DNA from 3 places in the Parasphingorhabdus pacifica genome. Region 2 is predicted to be linked to each of the others. Evidence: riboswitches for the same ligand, from Rfam matches in the RefSeq annotation. Region 2 holds a riboswitch; each other region holds the start of a gene.

Region 1 (5,099 bases), 380 kb from region 2:
GAGCACCGCCTCCGCCGCCGTGCGGCAGCCCGCGGTGTTCGGCAACGCCTCGATACCCAGTTTCCGAAGCAGGTCGAGCACCCCCGGACCGCCACCGGCGTCGGCCCGCCTCATCGCGACGGTCGTCAACTCGGTACCCGAAGCCACCAGGGCTCGTTCCAACACCGACAGGTTCGACGCGCCTCCGGTTCCGGTGATCAACCGGGACCCGAACTCGCGGCCCGCGACAATCAGCGGGTCGTCCATGAGCTCAACCTCCTTGCACTGCACTGAGGACCTCGACGGTGCCACCAGGCCGCAGCGGCGTCTCCGCCCACTGCCCCTTCGGCACCAGGTTGCCGTCGATGGCGACGGCGATCCCCTGCTCCGGCATCTCCAGTTCCGCCAGTGCGGCGGCCACCGTGGTCTCCTCGGGGAACTCCCGCTGCGTCCCGTTGATCACGACGTTCATGCCCTGTCCTCTCCTCTCGCCGGCTGGGCCGCCTTCGCTTCGACCGGCGGTGATTCACCTCGTAGCAGTGCGAGCACGGAATCGGCGGTCACCGGCGCGAGCAGGAAACCGTTGCGGTGGTGCCCGGTCGCGGCGAGCACACCGGGAGCCAGCCACCCCACCAGCGGAAGGTTGTCGTCGGTGCCCGGCCGCAGTCCCGCTGCCGACTCGACCAGCGCGTATTCGGCGATTCCCGGCATCAGCCGTTCGGCGTCGGCGAGCAGGTCCCGAACCCCGCCCGCGGTGACCTCGGTGTCGAAACCGACCTCGTACTGGGTCGCCCCGACCACCAGGCCGTCATCCCTGGGCACCAGGTACGCCTGCCGCCCGCGAACCGGTCCGCGGATGGTGCGCCGAGGTGGCGGCATCGCGAGCTGCCGGGCGCGCAACCGGAGTACTTCCCCCTTGATCGGTCGGATTCGGCCGTGCAGCGCCGGGTGCAGGGCCGCGGAGTGCGCCCCGGCGGCCACGACGACCTGGTCGCACCGGATTTCCGAATCGGCCAGCGCCACCTTTCCGGTGCGGGCCGCCACCGCGCGCCGCTGGACGAACTCCACACCCGAGGCGGTCGCCGCCGCGCGCAGGGCGGCCAGCGCCACCCGGTTGTCCACCGCGAGGTCCCCCGGAACCGCGAGTCCCGCACGGATCGAAGGGTCCAGCGCGGGCTCTTCCCTGCGCAGTTCGCGCCCGGACAATTCGGTGACCGATCGCCCCAGGCCGGCCAGGTGCTCGGCGAGCCTGCGGAGGTCGGCGCGGTCGGCGCTGTCCACGCCGACCACCAGCGTGCCCTCCTCGCGCAGCCCCGCGGGAAGACCGGAGGCACGCGCCAGTCGCTCGGCGAAGGCGGGCCACCGGTGGAGCGACACCGCGCCCAGGTCGAGCAGGGCCTCCTCCCCGGGCCACGCCTCGGCGATCGGCGCCAGCATGCCGCCCGCGACCCAGGAGGCACCGGAGGCCGGCTGGTCGTCGATCAGCACGACTTCGAATCCGGCGTCGGCGGCTCGCCAGGCGACGGACAAGCCGATGACGCCGCCGCCGATGACGGCGACGCGCTCGGCACGTTGTTCGGGCATTTCACGCTCCCTGCGCCGGCATGACCCGGATCAGGTACGACGGTCGGGGCGTCCCGCCCCCTCTCAGTCCGGGCTTGCCGGACTCCCGTGCGGACCAGCAACCACACTACCGCTCCCACCCGGCGGACCACCACGATCTCTCCGAACGGGCGGAGCGCTACTCGACGGCTAGGCTGGTGACATGCCTGGATTGGACGGCTTCGGTATCCGCGCACGGCTCGACGACGCACGGCTATACCTCTGCACTGATGCGCGTACCGCGCAGGACGATCTCGCGGACTTCGCGGAAGCGGCGCTGTCCGGCGGCGTCGACATCATCCAGCTCCGCGACAAGAGCCCGGACGGGGCTCCGATGGAGGCGCGACAGGAGTTGGCCGCGCTGGAGGTCCTGGCGGAGGCGTGCGTGCGGCACGGAGCGTTGCTCGCGGTCAACGACCGGGCCGATATCGCGCTGGCGGCCGAGGCGGACGTGCTGCACCTGGGGCAGGACGACATCCCGGTGGAACTCGCCAGGCGGATCGTGGGTGACCAGGTCGCGGTCGGCCGGTCGACACACGATCTCGTCCAGGCCGATTCGGCCGCCACGGAGCTGGGGGTCGACTACTTCTGCACCGGACCGGTGTGGACGACGCCGACGAAACCGGGCCGAGAAGCCGCGGGCCTCGAACTGGTGCGGCACGCGGCCGAACACCGGGGGCACGGGCGCCCGTGGTTCGCGATCGGCGGCATCGGGGCGGGCAACCTCGACGACGTGCTGGCCGCGGGAGCGGAACGGGTCGTGGTGGTCCGGGCCATCACCGAGGCGGACGATCCACAAGCGGCCGCCGAGTCCCTCCGGGCGCGCCTGCTCTACTGATGGTCCGCACGCGGTTTCGCGCGGAACCGCATCGGTGCGGTTCCGCGCGAATTCCTCGTTCGGCCGGCTCCGTTGCCCGGTTCGATCGCCCGGTCGGATCCGAATCCGGTCAGCGGGTGAGCAGGGTGAGCCCGTAGGTGCTGAGAATCTCGTTGACCGGCTGGAAGTACGTCGTGCCACCGCTGGTGCAGTTGCCCGATCCGCCGGAGGTGACGCCCTGCGCCTGGTCGCCGGACAGCCAGGATCCACCGGAGTCACCGGGCTCGGCGCAGACGTCGGTACGGGTCAAACCGTTGACGGTGCCCTGCGGGTAGCTGACGGTCTGGTTCTTGGCCTGCACGGTGCCGCAGTGCCAGCCGGTGGTCGAACCCGACCGGCAGATCGACGCGCCCACGGGGGCTTCACTGGATCCCGCGACGGCTTCGGTGCCGCCGGAGTAGTTGTTGACCAGCGGCTGCGGTGTCTCACCCGAGGAGACCTGGACGTAGCCGTAGTCGTTGCCCGGGAACGAGGAGCCGGCGAAGGTGCCGCTCGGTTGGCTGGTGCTGTCGCCGGTGTCCCCGCAGTGCCCGGCCGTCACGAAACCGCCCTGCACGGAGAATCCGACCGAACAGCGCGCGCCACCGATGTAGAAGGCGTTGCCGCCGATCACATCGGCGAGCGTTCGCGGGGATTCGGTCGACTCGACCACGTCAACCGCAGCGGTGTTCACGTCCGATTCGCGGACGAACTCGGTAGCTTCCGCGGACGTTCCCGGAGCGGTCGTGACGATCACCGAATTGCTGCGGCTGTCCACGTACCAGCCGCTGACCGATTGGGGCAGATCGCCGGTGTTCGCATTCAGTTCCTCGGCGATCGAGGCCAATTCCCGACTGGTGTGTTCGACCATCCGGGCTTCGGCGCCGACTGCTTCGGCCCGGTTCGCGGCGGCCTGGTCGGTGACCCCGACGACGAGTTTGCCCGACCCGGCGTCGTAGTGCGATCCACCGAAGGAGCCCGCGAGGTCCTCCCGCAGCTTCTGGTCCGCTCCACTGGCGCGGGCTTCCGAGGCCAACCGTTGCCGTGCCTGGTCAGCGGTGACGCCGAGGTCCCGCTGCATGGCCTCCAGCATGGTTTCCGCTTCGGCCGTGCGGGGTGCGGGTTCGGAAGCGGTCGCCGGCGCGGTGAACGCGGCGAAAGTTCCCGCTGCCAATACCACGGCTCCGGTCATTCGCGCCGTGAATCTACGTTTCATTGCGGTCTCCCTCGTCGTGATGGATCTCCGACCCCCGTCGGTGAGCCAGTATCGAGGTGACCGTGTGTCCGTTTCATCCTCCTTTCGTTGCATTTGGCGACGAAAACTTTTCGGCACCGGACGGCATCCGGGTTACTACTTCTATTACCCGCCGAACTCCTGGTTTTCGCCAGTTATCCCATTTTCCGGATCTATCGACTCGGTAATTTCCGGTTCCGCCGTCGACGTTTCATCCGTCGTCGCGGGATCCTCCGATGCTGGTGTCGGCATTTCGGAGGGTTCCGAGGCGGGCACTTGCTCGCTCGTGGCCGATTCCGGGTGCTCGTCCGGCGCGGGTTCGGGTTGGACCGAGTGCCCGTGGTCCGGTTGCTCCGATTGCTCCGGTTCCGCCGGTTTGACCGGTTCCGTTCGCGCGGCCGGCTGCGGGGCGGGCCGGACGAGGTGGCCGACCGTGGTCCCCGACTTGCCGCCGGAGACGGGCTTTCCGGCGAGGCCCTCGAAGCCGGTCACCGCGAGCATGCCGAGGCCGAAGACCATGGAACTGGTGACGGCCAACATGCCCCAGCGGATCGTCCGGCGGGAGCCGGTCGGGGGCGGGGCCGCGTGCGGTTCGGTTTCCCGCTCGGCGACCACGATGCGCGCGGTGCGGGCGTCGTCCGGCTGATCACCGGTCGTCTCCGATCCTTCCTGCACCTGTTCACCACCGGGCCACTGCATCCCGGAGGGGCTTTGCCGGATCCAGCGGGTACGCGCCGGGTCGGCCCGCTCCCCGGTCGACTCGGCCGCACTCTGTTCGCCGGACACCGACAGGCGCCGCGTCGCGGGCGGGAACTCCGGAGCGTTCCCCTCGAACGCCCGCGTGGGGGCGGCGTCCGAAATGCCCTGCCCCGTCCGGTCGTACACCCGGATCCCCTGTGTCGGCGTTTTCAACGGAACCGCCGGCGTCTGCCTGGTGGCGCGCTTCAACGCGGCCTTCGCCGCGGCGGCGTTGGCCTTGGCCGCAGCAACGTTGGCCTTCTTCTTCGTGTTCTCCAACGAACGCTGGTACAGGGCACCCCCTACGGTGATGACCACGCTCGTCAGTCCAGCGCCCCACACCGTGCCCATGACGCCGAGCTGGGATCCCAGAAAGGCCGCCGTCGCCGAAGCGAGCGCACCGCCCGCGACCTGAGCACCGGAGATGTCCATTTTCTTGTCGGTCTCGGTCGCCCCGTCTTTCGCGACTTCCGGCTTTTTCTCCGCTGCCACGGCTCCCACCCATCACGATGCTGATTGCCCCAACCCCTCAACGTGCGGGATCGCCGCCGTTCTCCGGAAAGTCACCTCCCGGTGAGAACCCCCACGACATGTAACGCCCGGATCACGAAAATGATCAACATGCCAGGTCTTCCGCCTCTGGTGCCGACCACTCCTCGGCCCGGCGGGTACCGAACCGGCGGATTCCGG
Region 2 (5,099 bases):
CGGGCGGCCAGCGGCACGTCGACCTCCCACCGCACTCGCCACGGGCTCGCGCCGAGTGTCGCGGCGGCCTGCCGCAGCCGGGCGTCGATGGCCCGCAGCACCGGCAACACCATCCTGATCACCAGCGGAATCACCACGAGCGCCTGCACGAACGGGACCAGCAGCGGTGACGTGCGCAGGTCGCCAGGCAACGCGTCCAGCGTGATCAGGTAGCCGAATCCGACGGTGACGGCCGAGACGCCCAGCGGCAGCATCAGCGCGGTGTCCAGCACGTCCGCCGTGCTCTTCCGCCGCACCCCGACGAGCACCAGCGAGGCCAGCAGGCCGATCAGCAGCGCCAGCCACGTGGCGTCGGCGGCGTTGCGCACCGAGTTCAGCGCCGCCTCGTAGCCCGAGACCTCCAGCGTGCCGCGCTCCCCGGTTCCGGCCAGCGCCCGGAATCCGGCGAGGCTCCAGCCGTCGGGCGCGGTGACCGAACGGGCCAGCAGCCCCACGATCGGGGTGAGCATTCCGCTGAGCACCAGTGCGGCCGCTCCGACCACCCACCATTCCGCGCCCCGAGGCCGTCGCGCGGTGTCCCCGGTGCGCCGCAGCCGCAGCGCCGTCTCGCGACGCCGCCTGGCCACGGCGGCGATCACCAGCGCCGCCAGCACCGCCGCCACTTGCAGCAGCGACAGCGCGGCCGCACCGGAGAGGTCGAGCATTCGCACGGTGCGCAGGTAGATCTCGGTTTCGAGGGTCCGGTACCGGCCGTCCCCGAGCACCAGCACGATGCCGAAGCTCGTGGAGCAGAACAGGAACACCACTGCCGCGGCGGATCCGAGCGCGGGCATCAGCGCGGGCAGCGTGATCGAACGGAACGCGCGCAACCGGGAGGCGCCCAGGCTCCGCGCGGCGTCCTCACCACGGGGATCGAGGTGCGCCCAGAGCCCACCGACGGTCCTGGCCACCACCGCGACGTTGAAGAACGCGTTGGCCAGCACGATCGCCAACACGCTGCCGTCCGAACCTCCGAGCAGCGCGCGGAAGGCCATGCCCACCACGATCGTCGGCAGCACGAACGGCACCGTGATCATCGCCCGGATCGCGGTTCGCCCGGGCACGGCCGCGCGGGCGAGGACGTAGGCCAGCGGCATGCCCGCCAGCAGCGCCACCGCCGTGGACGCGGCGGCTTGCCCCAGGGTGAAACCCACCAGCCGCCAGGTGCTCGGCTCGGTCAGCACCGCCCCGAATTCGCCGTCCAGGCCCAGCTCGACGATGGCCGCCACCGGCCACACGAAGAACGTCCCGAGGAATCCGAGCACCAGCGCACCGGCGAGCGGCAGCAGCACCCGGTGCCCGGCACGCGGCGCGGGCGACGAACTCCGCCGCCGACCGGCGAGCACGGTCATCGGCGGTCAGCCCCGAACCACGTCGCGCCACTGTTCGACCCACTGGTCGCGGTGGCGTTCGACCCGTTCGGCGGGCATTTCGGCGGGATCGTGCGGCAGCGGCGCGTGGGTGGCCCAGCCCGGAGGCAGCGGCACGTCCCGCACGACCGGGTACACGTACATCTGTTCGGCGACCTGGCGCTGGAAATCCTGGGAGAGCAGGAAGTCGACCACCTTGCCCGCCGCTTCCGGGTGTTCGGCGCCCGCCAGCACCCCGGCGTATTCGACCTGCCGGTAGCAGGTGTCCAGGAGCGCCTTGGTCGGGGCGGTGCCGTCCGGCCCGACCTCGGCGGCCGGGGAGGAAGCGTAGGACAGCACGATCGGGCGCGGTCCCGCACCGGACGAACCGGAGAAGTCCTGGTTGTAGGCCTCTTCCCAACCGGAGCTGAGCTTGGTGCCGTTGGCCATCAGCCGCTGCCAGTAGTCCTGCCAGCCGGTTTCGCCGAAAGTGGCGACGGTGTTGAGCAGGAATGCGAGCCCCGGGGAGGACGTCGTCGGGTTCGGCACGGCGAGCAGGTCGCGGTACCGGGGATCGGTCAGGTCGCGCAGGCTCGTCGGCTCCGGAACGCCGTGTTCGGCGAACCAGCGGGTGTCGACGTTGAGGCACACGTCGGCCACGTCGACGGCGGTGAGCCGGTCACCGGCCCCCAGCGCGTGGCGTTCGGGGCCGCGGTCGGCGTTGACGGCGTCGTGCTGGGCGAACACGCCCTCGCCCAGCGCGCGAGAGGCGAAGGTGGAGTCGACCCCGTAGGCGACGTCGCCGATCGGGTCGCCCTTCGACAGCACGAGTTTGTTCGTGAGTTCCCCGGCGTCACCGCTGTGCCGGATCTCGACGTGAATCCCGTTCTTCCGTTCGAAGTCGGCGAGCACCTGCTCGTCGACGGCGAAGGAGTCGTGGGCGACCAGCGTGACCGTGCGCGTGCCCGGTGGCGGCTCCGCCGAAGTTCCGATGAGCGAGCAGCCGGATGCCAGGGCGACCACCACGGTGGCGACGCCGAGGCGCTGTAACGAACGTTTCAAACGATCCTCCCGATCTCACACCACGCGTGCGGCATCGAGCTGATCGCATCGCCTCCCCGCGCCGGCATGATCCGGTTCGGGTCTCGACGGTCGAGGGGTTCGGCCCCTCCTCTCAGCCCAGCTCACTGGACTCCCGTGGCGACGTGAGTGTACTTCAGGTGAGATCGCGACGGCAGGCGCGTGTTCGAGACGCTCGCCACGCCCCGTGGCCGCACGAGCCGCGCCGACGCACCGGCGGGTTGCTCGCATTCCGGGCGGTGAGGCACCACCATGTGTTCATGACCGATCTTCTCAACGACACGCAGGTGTCCGAGGCGCTGGCGCATCTGCCGGACTGGCACCAGGACGACTCGGAGCTGACCCGGACCGTGGAGTTCGAAAACTTCGCGCAGGCGATCCAGGCCGTGAACCGCATAGCCGAGATCGCCGAGAGCGAGCACCACCACCCGGACATGGACATCCGGTGGCGCAAGGTCACCTTCCACTGCTCGACGCACTCGGAAGGCGGGATCACCCACAAGGACGTGTCGATGGCCGAGGAGATCGACGGCGTGGTGGAAGCCCTCTCCTGAGCAGGGCGCGGCTGGTCGGTTCGGCATAGCCAACGTTTAAGGAGGGCTACGTGCGAGCCCCAGCTCTTGGGCCGGTCACCTGGCACAAGTCCAGCCGCACCACCGACAACGACAACTGCGCCGAGATCGCAGACCTGTCCGACACGATCGCCGTCCGGGACTCCAAGATCCCCGATGGCGCCGCCTTCGTGTTCAGCCCGTCGGCGTGGTCGGCATTCCTGTCCGCAGTCAAGACAGGTCGGCTCGACCACTGATCACCGACCGGAAGCCCCGCCCGACACGAATCCGGGCGGGCCCCGGGGCGCATCCCCCTGCGCAGAGATATAGATCGAGCGTGAGCCAGTAGCACGAACCACCAGGTGCCGTGATCACAGCGCCACAGCTTCTCTCGCCGGGGACCCGGCGAGAGAGCCCTTCTCTTACACAGATTCCGCACAGCACTGCTGGTCAGGACAGCACCCGTGGAGACCACCAACCACCCCGCACCCGCCAGGAGACATAACCGGCATTTCCAACGGGCGCTGCGGGAAAATAGGATTCGAGTCCACTGGGGTGGTAGGTCCGCGCGGGTGGTCCCTCAGTTCGGACGCGGGCGAGCGGAGGTTGTGTCGTGCACAAGATCGCTGATCAGCGAGAGATCGGCTCCGGTGCCGCTGTCGGCTTGGCACTGGGAGTCGCGTTTTCCCTGCTTCTGGACGAATGGGCGTTCTTGGCTGTCGGGATAGCGATCGGACCTGGTGCAGGCATGGCGATCGGGAAGGCAAGGTCTCGACGGAAGGGCAGTACCGACGGGACCAATGACCCGGCCTGAGGCAGCGAGATCGGATACAACGCCCGTCCTAGGCCTCGCCGGTGACGAGGTCGGCGGCTTCGAAGGCACAGCCCCACGACAATGCGACGCCGGAACTGCCGTGCCCGTAGTTGTGGACTATCCGCGCCCCGCGGAACTCCTCGACGTCCAGCCGCACGGCATCGCGCCCCGGTCGCAGCCCCACCCGCACTTCCAGCACCTCGACCTCGGACACTCGCGGATCGATGGCGGCACAGCGCCGGATGATCCCCTCGGTCACCCGCTCCGACGGGTTCGGATTCCAGTCCTGGTCCACGGCTATCCCGCCGAGCACCAGGCGCTCCCCGTGCGGAAAGAAGCTCGCGAACTCCACATTCGAGCCCACCTCGACGAAGTACTCCTCGACCCCCGGATTGCGCACCACCACCTGCTGGCCACGCACCGGATGCACCCCGGGGTCCCCGACGAGTTCGCGGGCTCCCACACCGGAGCAGTTCACCACCGTCGCCGCTTCTTCGACCGCTTCGGCGAGCGAGGGCACCGGGCTCAGCACCAACCGTCCACCCGCCGACTGGAAGCGGTCGACAAGCCGGTCCAGGTAGCGGGGCATGTCGATCAGCGGGACGGTCGCCCGGTAGCCGCTGGCGAACCCCTCCGGTAGTTCGTCCTCCGTGCAGTGCCGCAGGTCGGTCAGCAATCGGGTTTCGGGCGGCACCGTGTCACCGAGGGCGAGCCTCGAAGCCATCCGGCCCGGAACGAGCCGCACACCCGAATCTTCCTCGCGGGCAAGGGTCATGAACTCGGCGTGCGCCATGGTCGCCCAATACAGGACCCGTCCGGGTGGCCGTAGCATCGCCGGACCCCACATCGCACCGGCCACCGCCGAGGTGGTCTCCTGCGGTCGTTCGGCCGTCCGGATCAGCACCTCGTAGCCCTGCTCGGCCAGCACGACACCGGTCGAGAGGCCTTGCACACCTGCACCGACGACCAGCACCGACGGGTTCATTTTTCCACGCTAACAGCAGGTCACCCGCCGGTCAGGACATCGAGCGGGCCTGTCGGCGGATCGAGCGGTCTTGCCGGGACTTGGCCCTACCGTTCAGGCATCTCGTGGTCCCAGCTTCCGCCGAGCTTTGGGGCCAGTCCCCGAGCCGCTATCCGGCCGAATTCCGCTGGTGCCGCTTCAGCTGCCCGCTCCGGAATCGCCCCCAGCAGGCGCGCGCCGACCGCTCCGGGCAGGTCCGCGAAGTTGCACCGGGCCGCCAGATCCGGAGTGCCCGGCCAGCT
Region 3 (5,099 bases), on a different contig from region 2:
GGACGCCCTGGCGGATCAGGACGGCCACGGTGTGTGCGCCGGGGGCCCAGCTCCGAACGTATTGCCGTGCTCGGTGCAAGACCGATCTCGTGACTTCCCGCAGTCGGCCGACGCCCGGCCCGTGCATGTTCACGTGTCCACCCCTCCAATTACTACTGACGAGTAGATAATGCCTTGCCTGCGGCGATGTCGAAAGCCTCAGTTGGGGTCGGCTTCGTCGGCCGAGGTCGTTGCCGCCGCGCGCACCGCCGCGCGCAGCAGGTCCGCCTCGGACGGCCCCAGTACGGCGGCGTCGCCCGGTGGGGCCGTGACGACGATGTTGCCCCGGTCGACCGAGATCGACATGTCCCGGCGCTGTCCGGTGACGTCCCGGCAGCTGACGATTCGCTTTCCGTTGGTCTCCACGTCGGACCTCCTTGTAGACGATGCGTCCATCGGAGATGCGGGAGCCGGGCTCGTGACGAAGGTTCCCGGATCGGTCCGCACCGGCGGCGTTCCGGACCCGCGGTGCCGAGCCGGCTGCCATGCCTGCCGCTGGCGACGGGTATACCGCACTGGAGCGATCGCCGCACCGGATCGACCTTCGTCCGAACTGCCGCAAAGGGTCGGGTGAAGGTGATCGGAGCGGTCCGCGACGCACCGTTCGGTAACGGCTGCGTTACCTGTGCGATGCGTCTTGTTGACCTCGCGGTGGATGCTGCATAGACTGCGTTCGTCTGGGCCAACCCCCGATGGCCGCAGATGACGTGACTTCGGCGCCGTGGACGACGTTCCACGGCGCCGAAGTATTTTCGCCGGATCGACCGGCCGCGGACCGATCGGCGGCGGCCCAACGGGAGCAACGGCCCAGCCGGGAGTCACGGGAGCGCTACCACCCCGAGATCACCCGCTGTCAGACTGGGGCGGTGAGCGGTTTCGATGCCAGGATCTGGCGCGCGTTGAACCGGATCCTGCTGGTGCTGGCGATCGGAGTTCTCGGGCTTCTGTTGGGACTCGGGCCGAATCCGGAGCGGGGTGACTCAGTGTTCGGCCTGATCATCGTGTTGATCGTGACCTTGCCGGTGATCGTGCCCTTCTGGCGGCAGAGTCCGCGGGAAAGGCGGGTGTGGAAGCAATGGCCACGGCGACGGCCGCTGGTCACCGCGACGGCCGCGGTGCTGGGCTGCGTCGCCCTGCTGGTCCTGTGGTGGACGATCGCCAACGTGCTTTCGCCCGGCACGTTGTCCCCGCTGTCGCTCGCACTGGTGGGCGTGGCTCTCGCGGCCGCCTTGGCCCTCGTGGGCAACCTGGTGCGGCGGGTATGAACTCCTGACCGCTCCGCACCCCCGGCCCGGGGGCGACCCGGACCGGGGTGCGTGCGGTGTTCGGCTCAGACCGGGCGAACGACCAGGCCCTGCTGTTCGGCGGCGACCACGAGCGACCCCTCGAACTCGGCGATCGGGAGCTCGTCCCGGACGATCCGGTGCGGAACATCGGAGGTCTCGACTCGGACCTGTTCGGCGGTGAACGTCTGCTCGGCGAAATCGGGCCCCGAGAGGTGGACTCGCAGCTTCCCGTCGGTGACCTCGAGGGTCACGTTCCCGCCTGGAACCGCGAGCGGTTCGCCGTCGCTGGTGATCGTGATGCTGCCCGCCGTGGGGTCTTCCGGGCGCACGGCCACGTGCGAGAGCGCGATGTCGCGCTTGTCGTTCTCACCGGTCAACGTGATGACATCTCGCCGCGAAACCTCGGTCGCGCCGTCCTCGTCCCCGCTCGGGAGCAGAACGGGTGCGCGGAGCGAAGCCGCCAGCCGGAACGGCTGCCAGGAGTCCGAACCGATGAGGTTGACGAGCGCGGCGATCTCGGTGCCGTCGAGCAACCGCGAACTCCCCGGCGCCGGAGTCACCTCGATGGCCGCGACACCACGATCGTTGAGCAGGTCGCGCAGTGCCTTGGCGCGCTGCCTGCTGTGGCGATCGAAGCCACGGGTGATGGCGATGCTGCCGGAAGTCGAGGCGGCCTGCGCCGCGGCCTCGGTGAGACCGGCGAGTGGAGCCCAGATCTTCGCCGGATCCGGCTGGTTGGAACGCCGGGAACGTACGAAGTGGGGAGCGTCGGTCGTGGTGTCCATTGACCCAAGCCTAATCTGCGGCTCGGGCTCGACTCATCGGGTCTTCCGACCCTGCGTGTGTGATTTTCCTTGCGTTTGAACGAGAGAACGGAACATCGCAACGGTGACCTGCGGTGCCGGGTGCGGCGCGATCAGCTGTCCCACATGCTCACGACCAGATCCGTGCTGCGTTGTTGCTCATCGGCGACCTGGACCTCGCAGTCGGCGCACCGCTCGGTGATCCGGCGGCTGTTCGGCTCCTTCGAGGCGGGCCAGGTTCCGTACGGGAGCTTGACCGGGGAATCGCAGAGTGCTTGCACGACATCACCGGCCGGGCGGGCGCCCGGGCGCACGGTGATCGCATGTCGGAGTCGCTGGCCGGCGGGAACGATCCACCAGACCTGCTCGTGGTTGTGGAACACTCGTCTTACCCCCATGTTCCTCGTGTTCGGCCTCGATCGTGGCCGCTGATCACGTCGATTGGTCCGCGTCGTCACGCTTCGCTGCACGGACGTTGCACAGCGCTCCCAGAGTTGCACGATTAGGGCTTCGGTGATCGTGCCCGGTCGCCGATCAGCCGCACCGTCGCCCGTTCGTTCGCTGCGGATTGCGCCGGATGCGCGTTGCGAACGACTCGATCGGACTACCCGTACGTGCTCTGATCATGTCGATCAGATCGTCCATCACCATGATCACCTGTATGGGCCGTTCCCTGATCGTGACATCCGCCACGACCGTGGGGAACAGGCCGACGTCCTGTGCTTGACCGAACTTGCTAGGTTGACATCAGAAGTGACGCGGGGTGCCCGGCGATCGGCCGGGCTGAGAGCAGACCCGTCGAACCTGAACTAGTTCGAGCTAGCGGAGGGACGTCACCACCGTGACTACGCAATGGACGAATGCTGCCGCCGATCTCCGGAGCCTGGAGACCGCGGGGCCGCTCGCGCACTGCCTGACGAACGTGGTTGCCGCCGGTTTCACGGCCAACGTGCTGCTCTCGCTGGGAGCTTCCCCGGTAATGGTCGAGAACGTCGAGGAAGCCGCCGAGGTCGCCGGGGCGGCTGATGGCGTGCTCGCCAACCTGGGCACCCTCTCGCCGGAACGAGACGCTGCGCTGCGCGCGGCCGCTTCGGGTGCGCGAGTCGCCTCGACGCCGTGGGTGCTCGATCCGGTGGGGTCCGGATTGTCGGCTTACCGCACCAAGCTCGCCGCCGACCTGCTGGTCGAGCAGCCCGCCGTGGTTCGGGGCAATGCTTCGGAGGTGCTCAGCCTCGTCGGGGCAGACGGGGCCGCGGGCAAGGGAGTGGATTCGCTCGCCGACTCGGCCGAGGCGGTGGACGCGGCGCGCACGTTCGCCGCCTCGCGCGGGTTCGTCGTGGCGGTCAGCGGGCCGACCGATTACATCACCGATGGTCAGCAGGTCGTGGAGGTCAGCGGTGGCGATCCGCTGATGGCCAGGGTGACCGGGAGCGGCTGTGCGTTGGGGGCGACGATGGCGGCGATGCTGCCCGTGGTGGATTCGCCACTGCGGGCCGCCGTCTCGGCCTCGCGGGCGTTCGCCGAGGCGGGGGAGCGGGCGGCCCGCGCGTGCGAGGGACCGGGAAGCTTCGCGGTCGGGTTCCTCGACGCGCTGCACGGGCTGGGAACGCAGCGCGAGCCGGGAACGCAGCGCGGGCCGGAGGAGGAGCGCCGTTGAAGATCGACCTCAGCTTGTACCTGGTCACCGATACCGCGCTGTGCGCGCAACGTGGTGTGCCGGAGACGGTGCGCGCCGCCGTCGCCGGCGGGGTTACCGCCGTGCAGGTCCGCGACCCGCACGCGACGGCGAGGGAACTCTGCGCGGTGACGGCGGGACTGCGCGAAATGCTCGCCGGAACCGGGGTGGCCCTGCTGGTCGACGACCGGCTCGACGTGGCGCTGGCGTCCGGTGCCGACGGAGTCCACTTGGGACAGTCCGATCTTCCGGTCGAGCGGGCCAGGGAGATCGCCGGCCCCGACGCGATCATCGGCTGGTCCGTCTCGGATGCCTCGGAGCTGGCCACGACAGGCCTGTTGCCGCGCGGAACCATCGATTACCTCGGTATCGGGCCGGTCTTCGCGACCCCGACCAAGCCGGATGCGGCGGTGGCCACCGGTATCGACGGGCTCCGGCGACTGGTGGTGGACGCCGACCTGCCCGCGGTGGCGGTCGGTGGAATCCACGCGGACAACGCGGCCGGAGTTCTCGGCACGGGCGTCGATGGTCTGTGCGTGGTGTCGGAGATCTGCGCGGCCCCGGACCCGGAGTTCGCGGCCCGACGCATGAGAGAGGTGCGACCGTGATTCCCAACGTGCTGAGCATTGCCGGTACCGACCCGAGCGGTGGTGCGGGCGTGCAAGCCGACCTCAAGGCCTTTTCGGCGCACGGTGCCTATGGAATGACGGTGCTGACCGCGCTGGTCGCCCAAACCACGACAGGCGTCGCGAAGGTCCAGGAGATCCCCCCGGACTTCGTTACGGACCAGCTGGTCACGCTGCTCGACGACGTGCGCGTCGACGCCGTGAAGATCGGGATGCTGGCCAACGCCGAGGTGATCCGGGCGGTCGTGGACGTGCTCGACCGCTACCTGCCGCCGTTCGTGGTGCTCGACCCGGTCATGGTCGCCAAGAGCGGTGATCGGCTGCTGGCCACCGACGCCGTGAAAGCCTTGCGGGACGATCTGGTGCCCCGCGTCCACCTGATCACCCCGAACCTTCCGGAAGCGGCGGATCTGCTGGGGGAGCGGGAGATCAGCGAGGTCGGCGACATGGATGGGCAGGCGGCGCGGCTGGCCGATCTCGGCGCCGAATACGTGCTGCTCAAGGGCGGGCACCTGTCCGGGGAGGTCAGCGCGGACCTGTTCCACGGTGGCCCGCGGCCCGAGCACTTGCGGGCTGAGCGGGTCCCGACCACGAACGACCACGGAACGGGTTGCACGCTGTCGGCGAGCATCGCAGCCCTGCGTCCGCAGCGTCCGGACTGGTCCACCGC

What was found. Region 2 has a riboswitch for thiamine pyrophosphate ahead of ACYVAN_RS08195 (thiamine ABC transporter substrate-binding protein). Riboswitches for the same ligand answer to the same signal wherever they lie in the genome.
Region 1: another riboswitch for thiamine pyrophosphate. It lies ahead of thiO (glycine oxidase ThiO); the one in region 2 lies ahead of ACYVAN_RS08195 (thiamine ABC transporter substrate-binding protein).
Region 3: another riboswitch for thiamine pyrophosphate. It lies ahead of thiM (hydroxyethylthiazole kinase); the one in region 2 lies ahead of ACYVAN_RS08195 (thiamine ABC transporter substrate-binding protein).

What each region holds. Positions count from the first base shown of each region.
Region 1 is NZ_BAAGYS010000006.1:66,744-71,842, reverse strand. It holds gene thiG (thiazole synthase) at 1-246, opposite strand, end outside; gene thiS (sulfur carrier protein ThiS) at 251-451, opposite strand; gene thiO (glycine oxidase ThiO) at 448-1,563, opposite strand; TPP riboswitch at 1,554-1,662, opposite strand; gene thiE (thiamine phosphate synthase) at 1,745-2,419, shown strand; gene ACYVAN_RS06405 (S1 family peptidase) at 2,529-3,629, opposite strand; gene ACYVAN_RS06400 (hypothetical protein) at 3,798-4,901, opposite strand; gene ACYVAN_RS06395 (threonine ammonia-lyase) at 5,031-5,099, shown strand, end outside.
Region 2 is NZ_BAAGYS010000006.1:445,776-450,874, reverse strand. It holds gene ACYVAN_RS08200 (ABC transporter permease) at 1-1,391, opposite strand, end outside; gene ACYVAN_RS08195 (thiamine ABC transporter substrate-binding protein) at 1,398-2,450, opposite strand; TPP riboswitch at 2,487-2,597, opposite strand; gene ACYVAN_RS08190 (4a-hydroxytetrahydrobiopterin dehydratase) at 2,729-3,022, shown strand; gene ACYVAN_RS08185 (DUF397 domain-containing protein) at 3,073-3,276, shown strand; gene ACYVAN_RS08180 (FAD-dependent oxidoreductase) at 3,862-4,818, opposite strand; gene bioD (dethiobiotin synthase) at 4,905-5,099, opposite strand, start outside.
Region 3 is NZ_BAAGYS010000014.1:355,380-360,478, reverse strand. It holds gene ACYVAN_RS21855 (hypothetical protein) at 199-405, opposite strand; gene ACYVAN_RS21850 (hypothetical protein) at 906-1,304, shown strand; gene ACYVAN_RS21845 (hypothetical protein) at 1,370-2,110, opposite strand; gene ACYVAN_RS21840 (hypothetical protein) at 2,242-2,526, opposite strand; TPP riboswitch at 2,878-2,976, shown strand; gene thiM (hydroxyethylthiazole kinase) at 2,970-3,785, shown strand; gene thiE (thiamine phosphate synthase) at 3,782-4,411, shown strand; gene thiD (bifunctional hydroxymethylpyrimidine kinase/phosphomethylpyrimidine kinase) at 4,408-5,099, shown strand, end outside.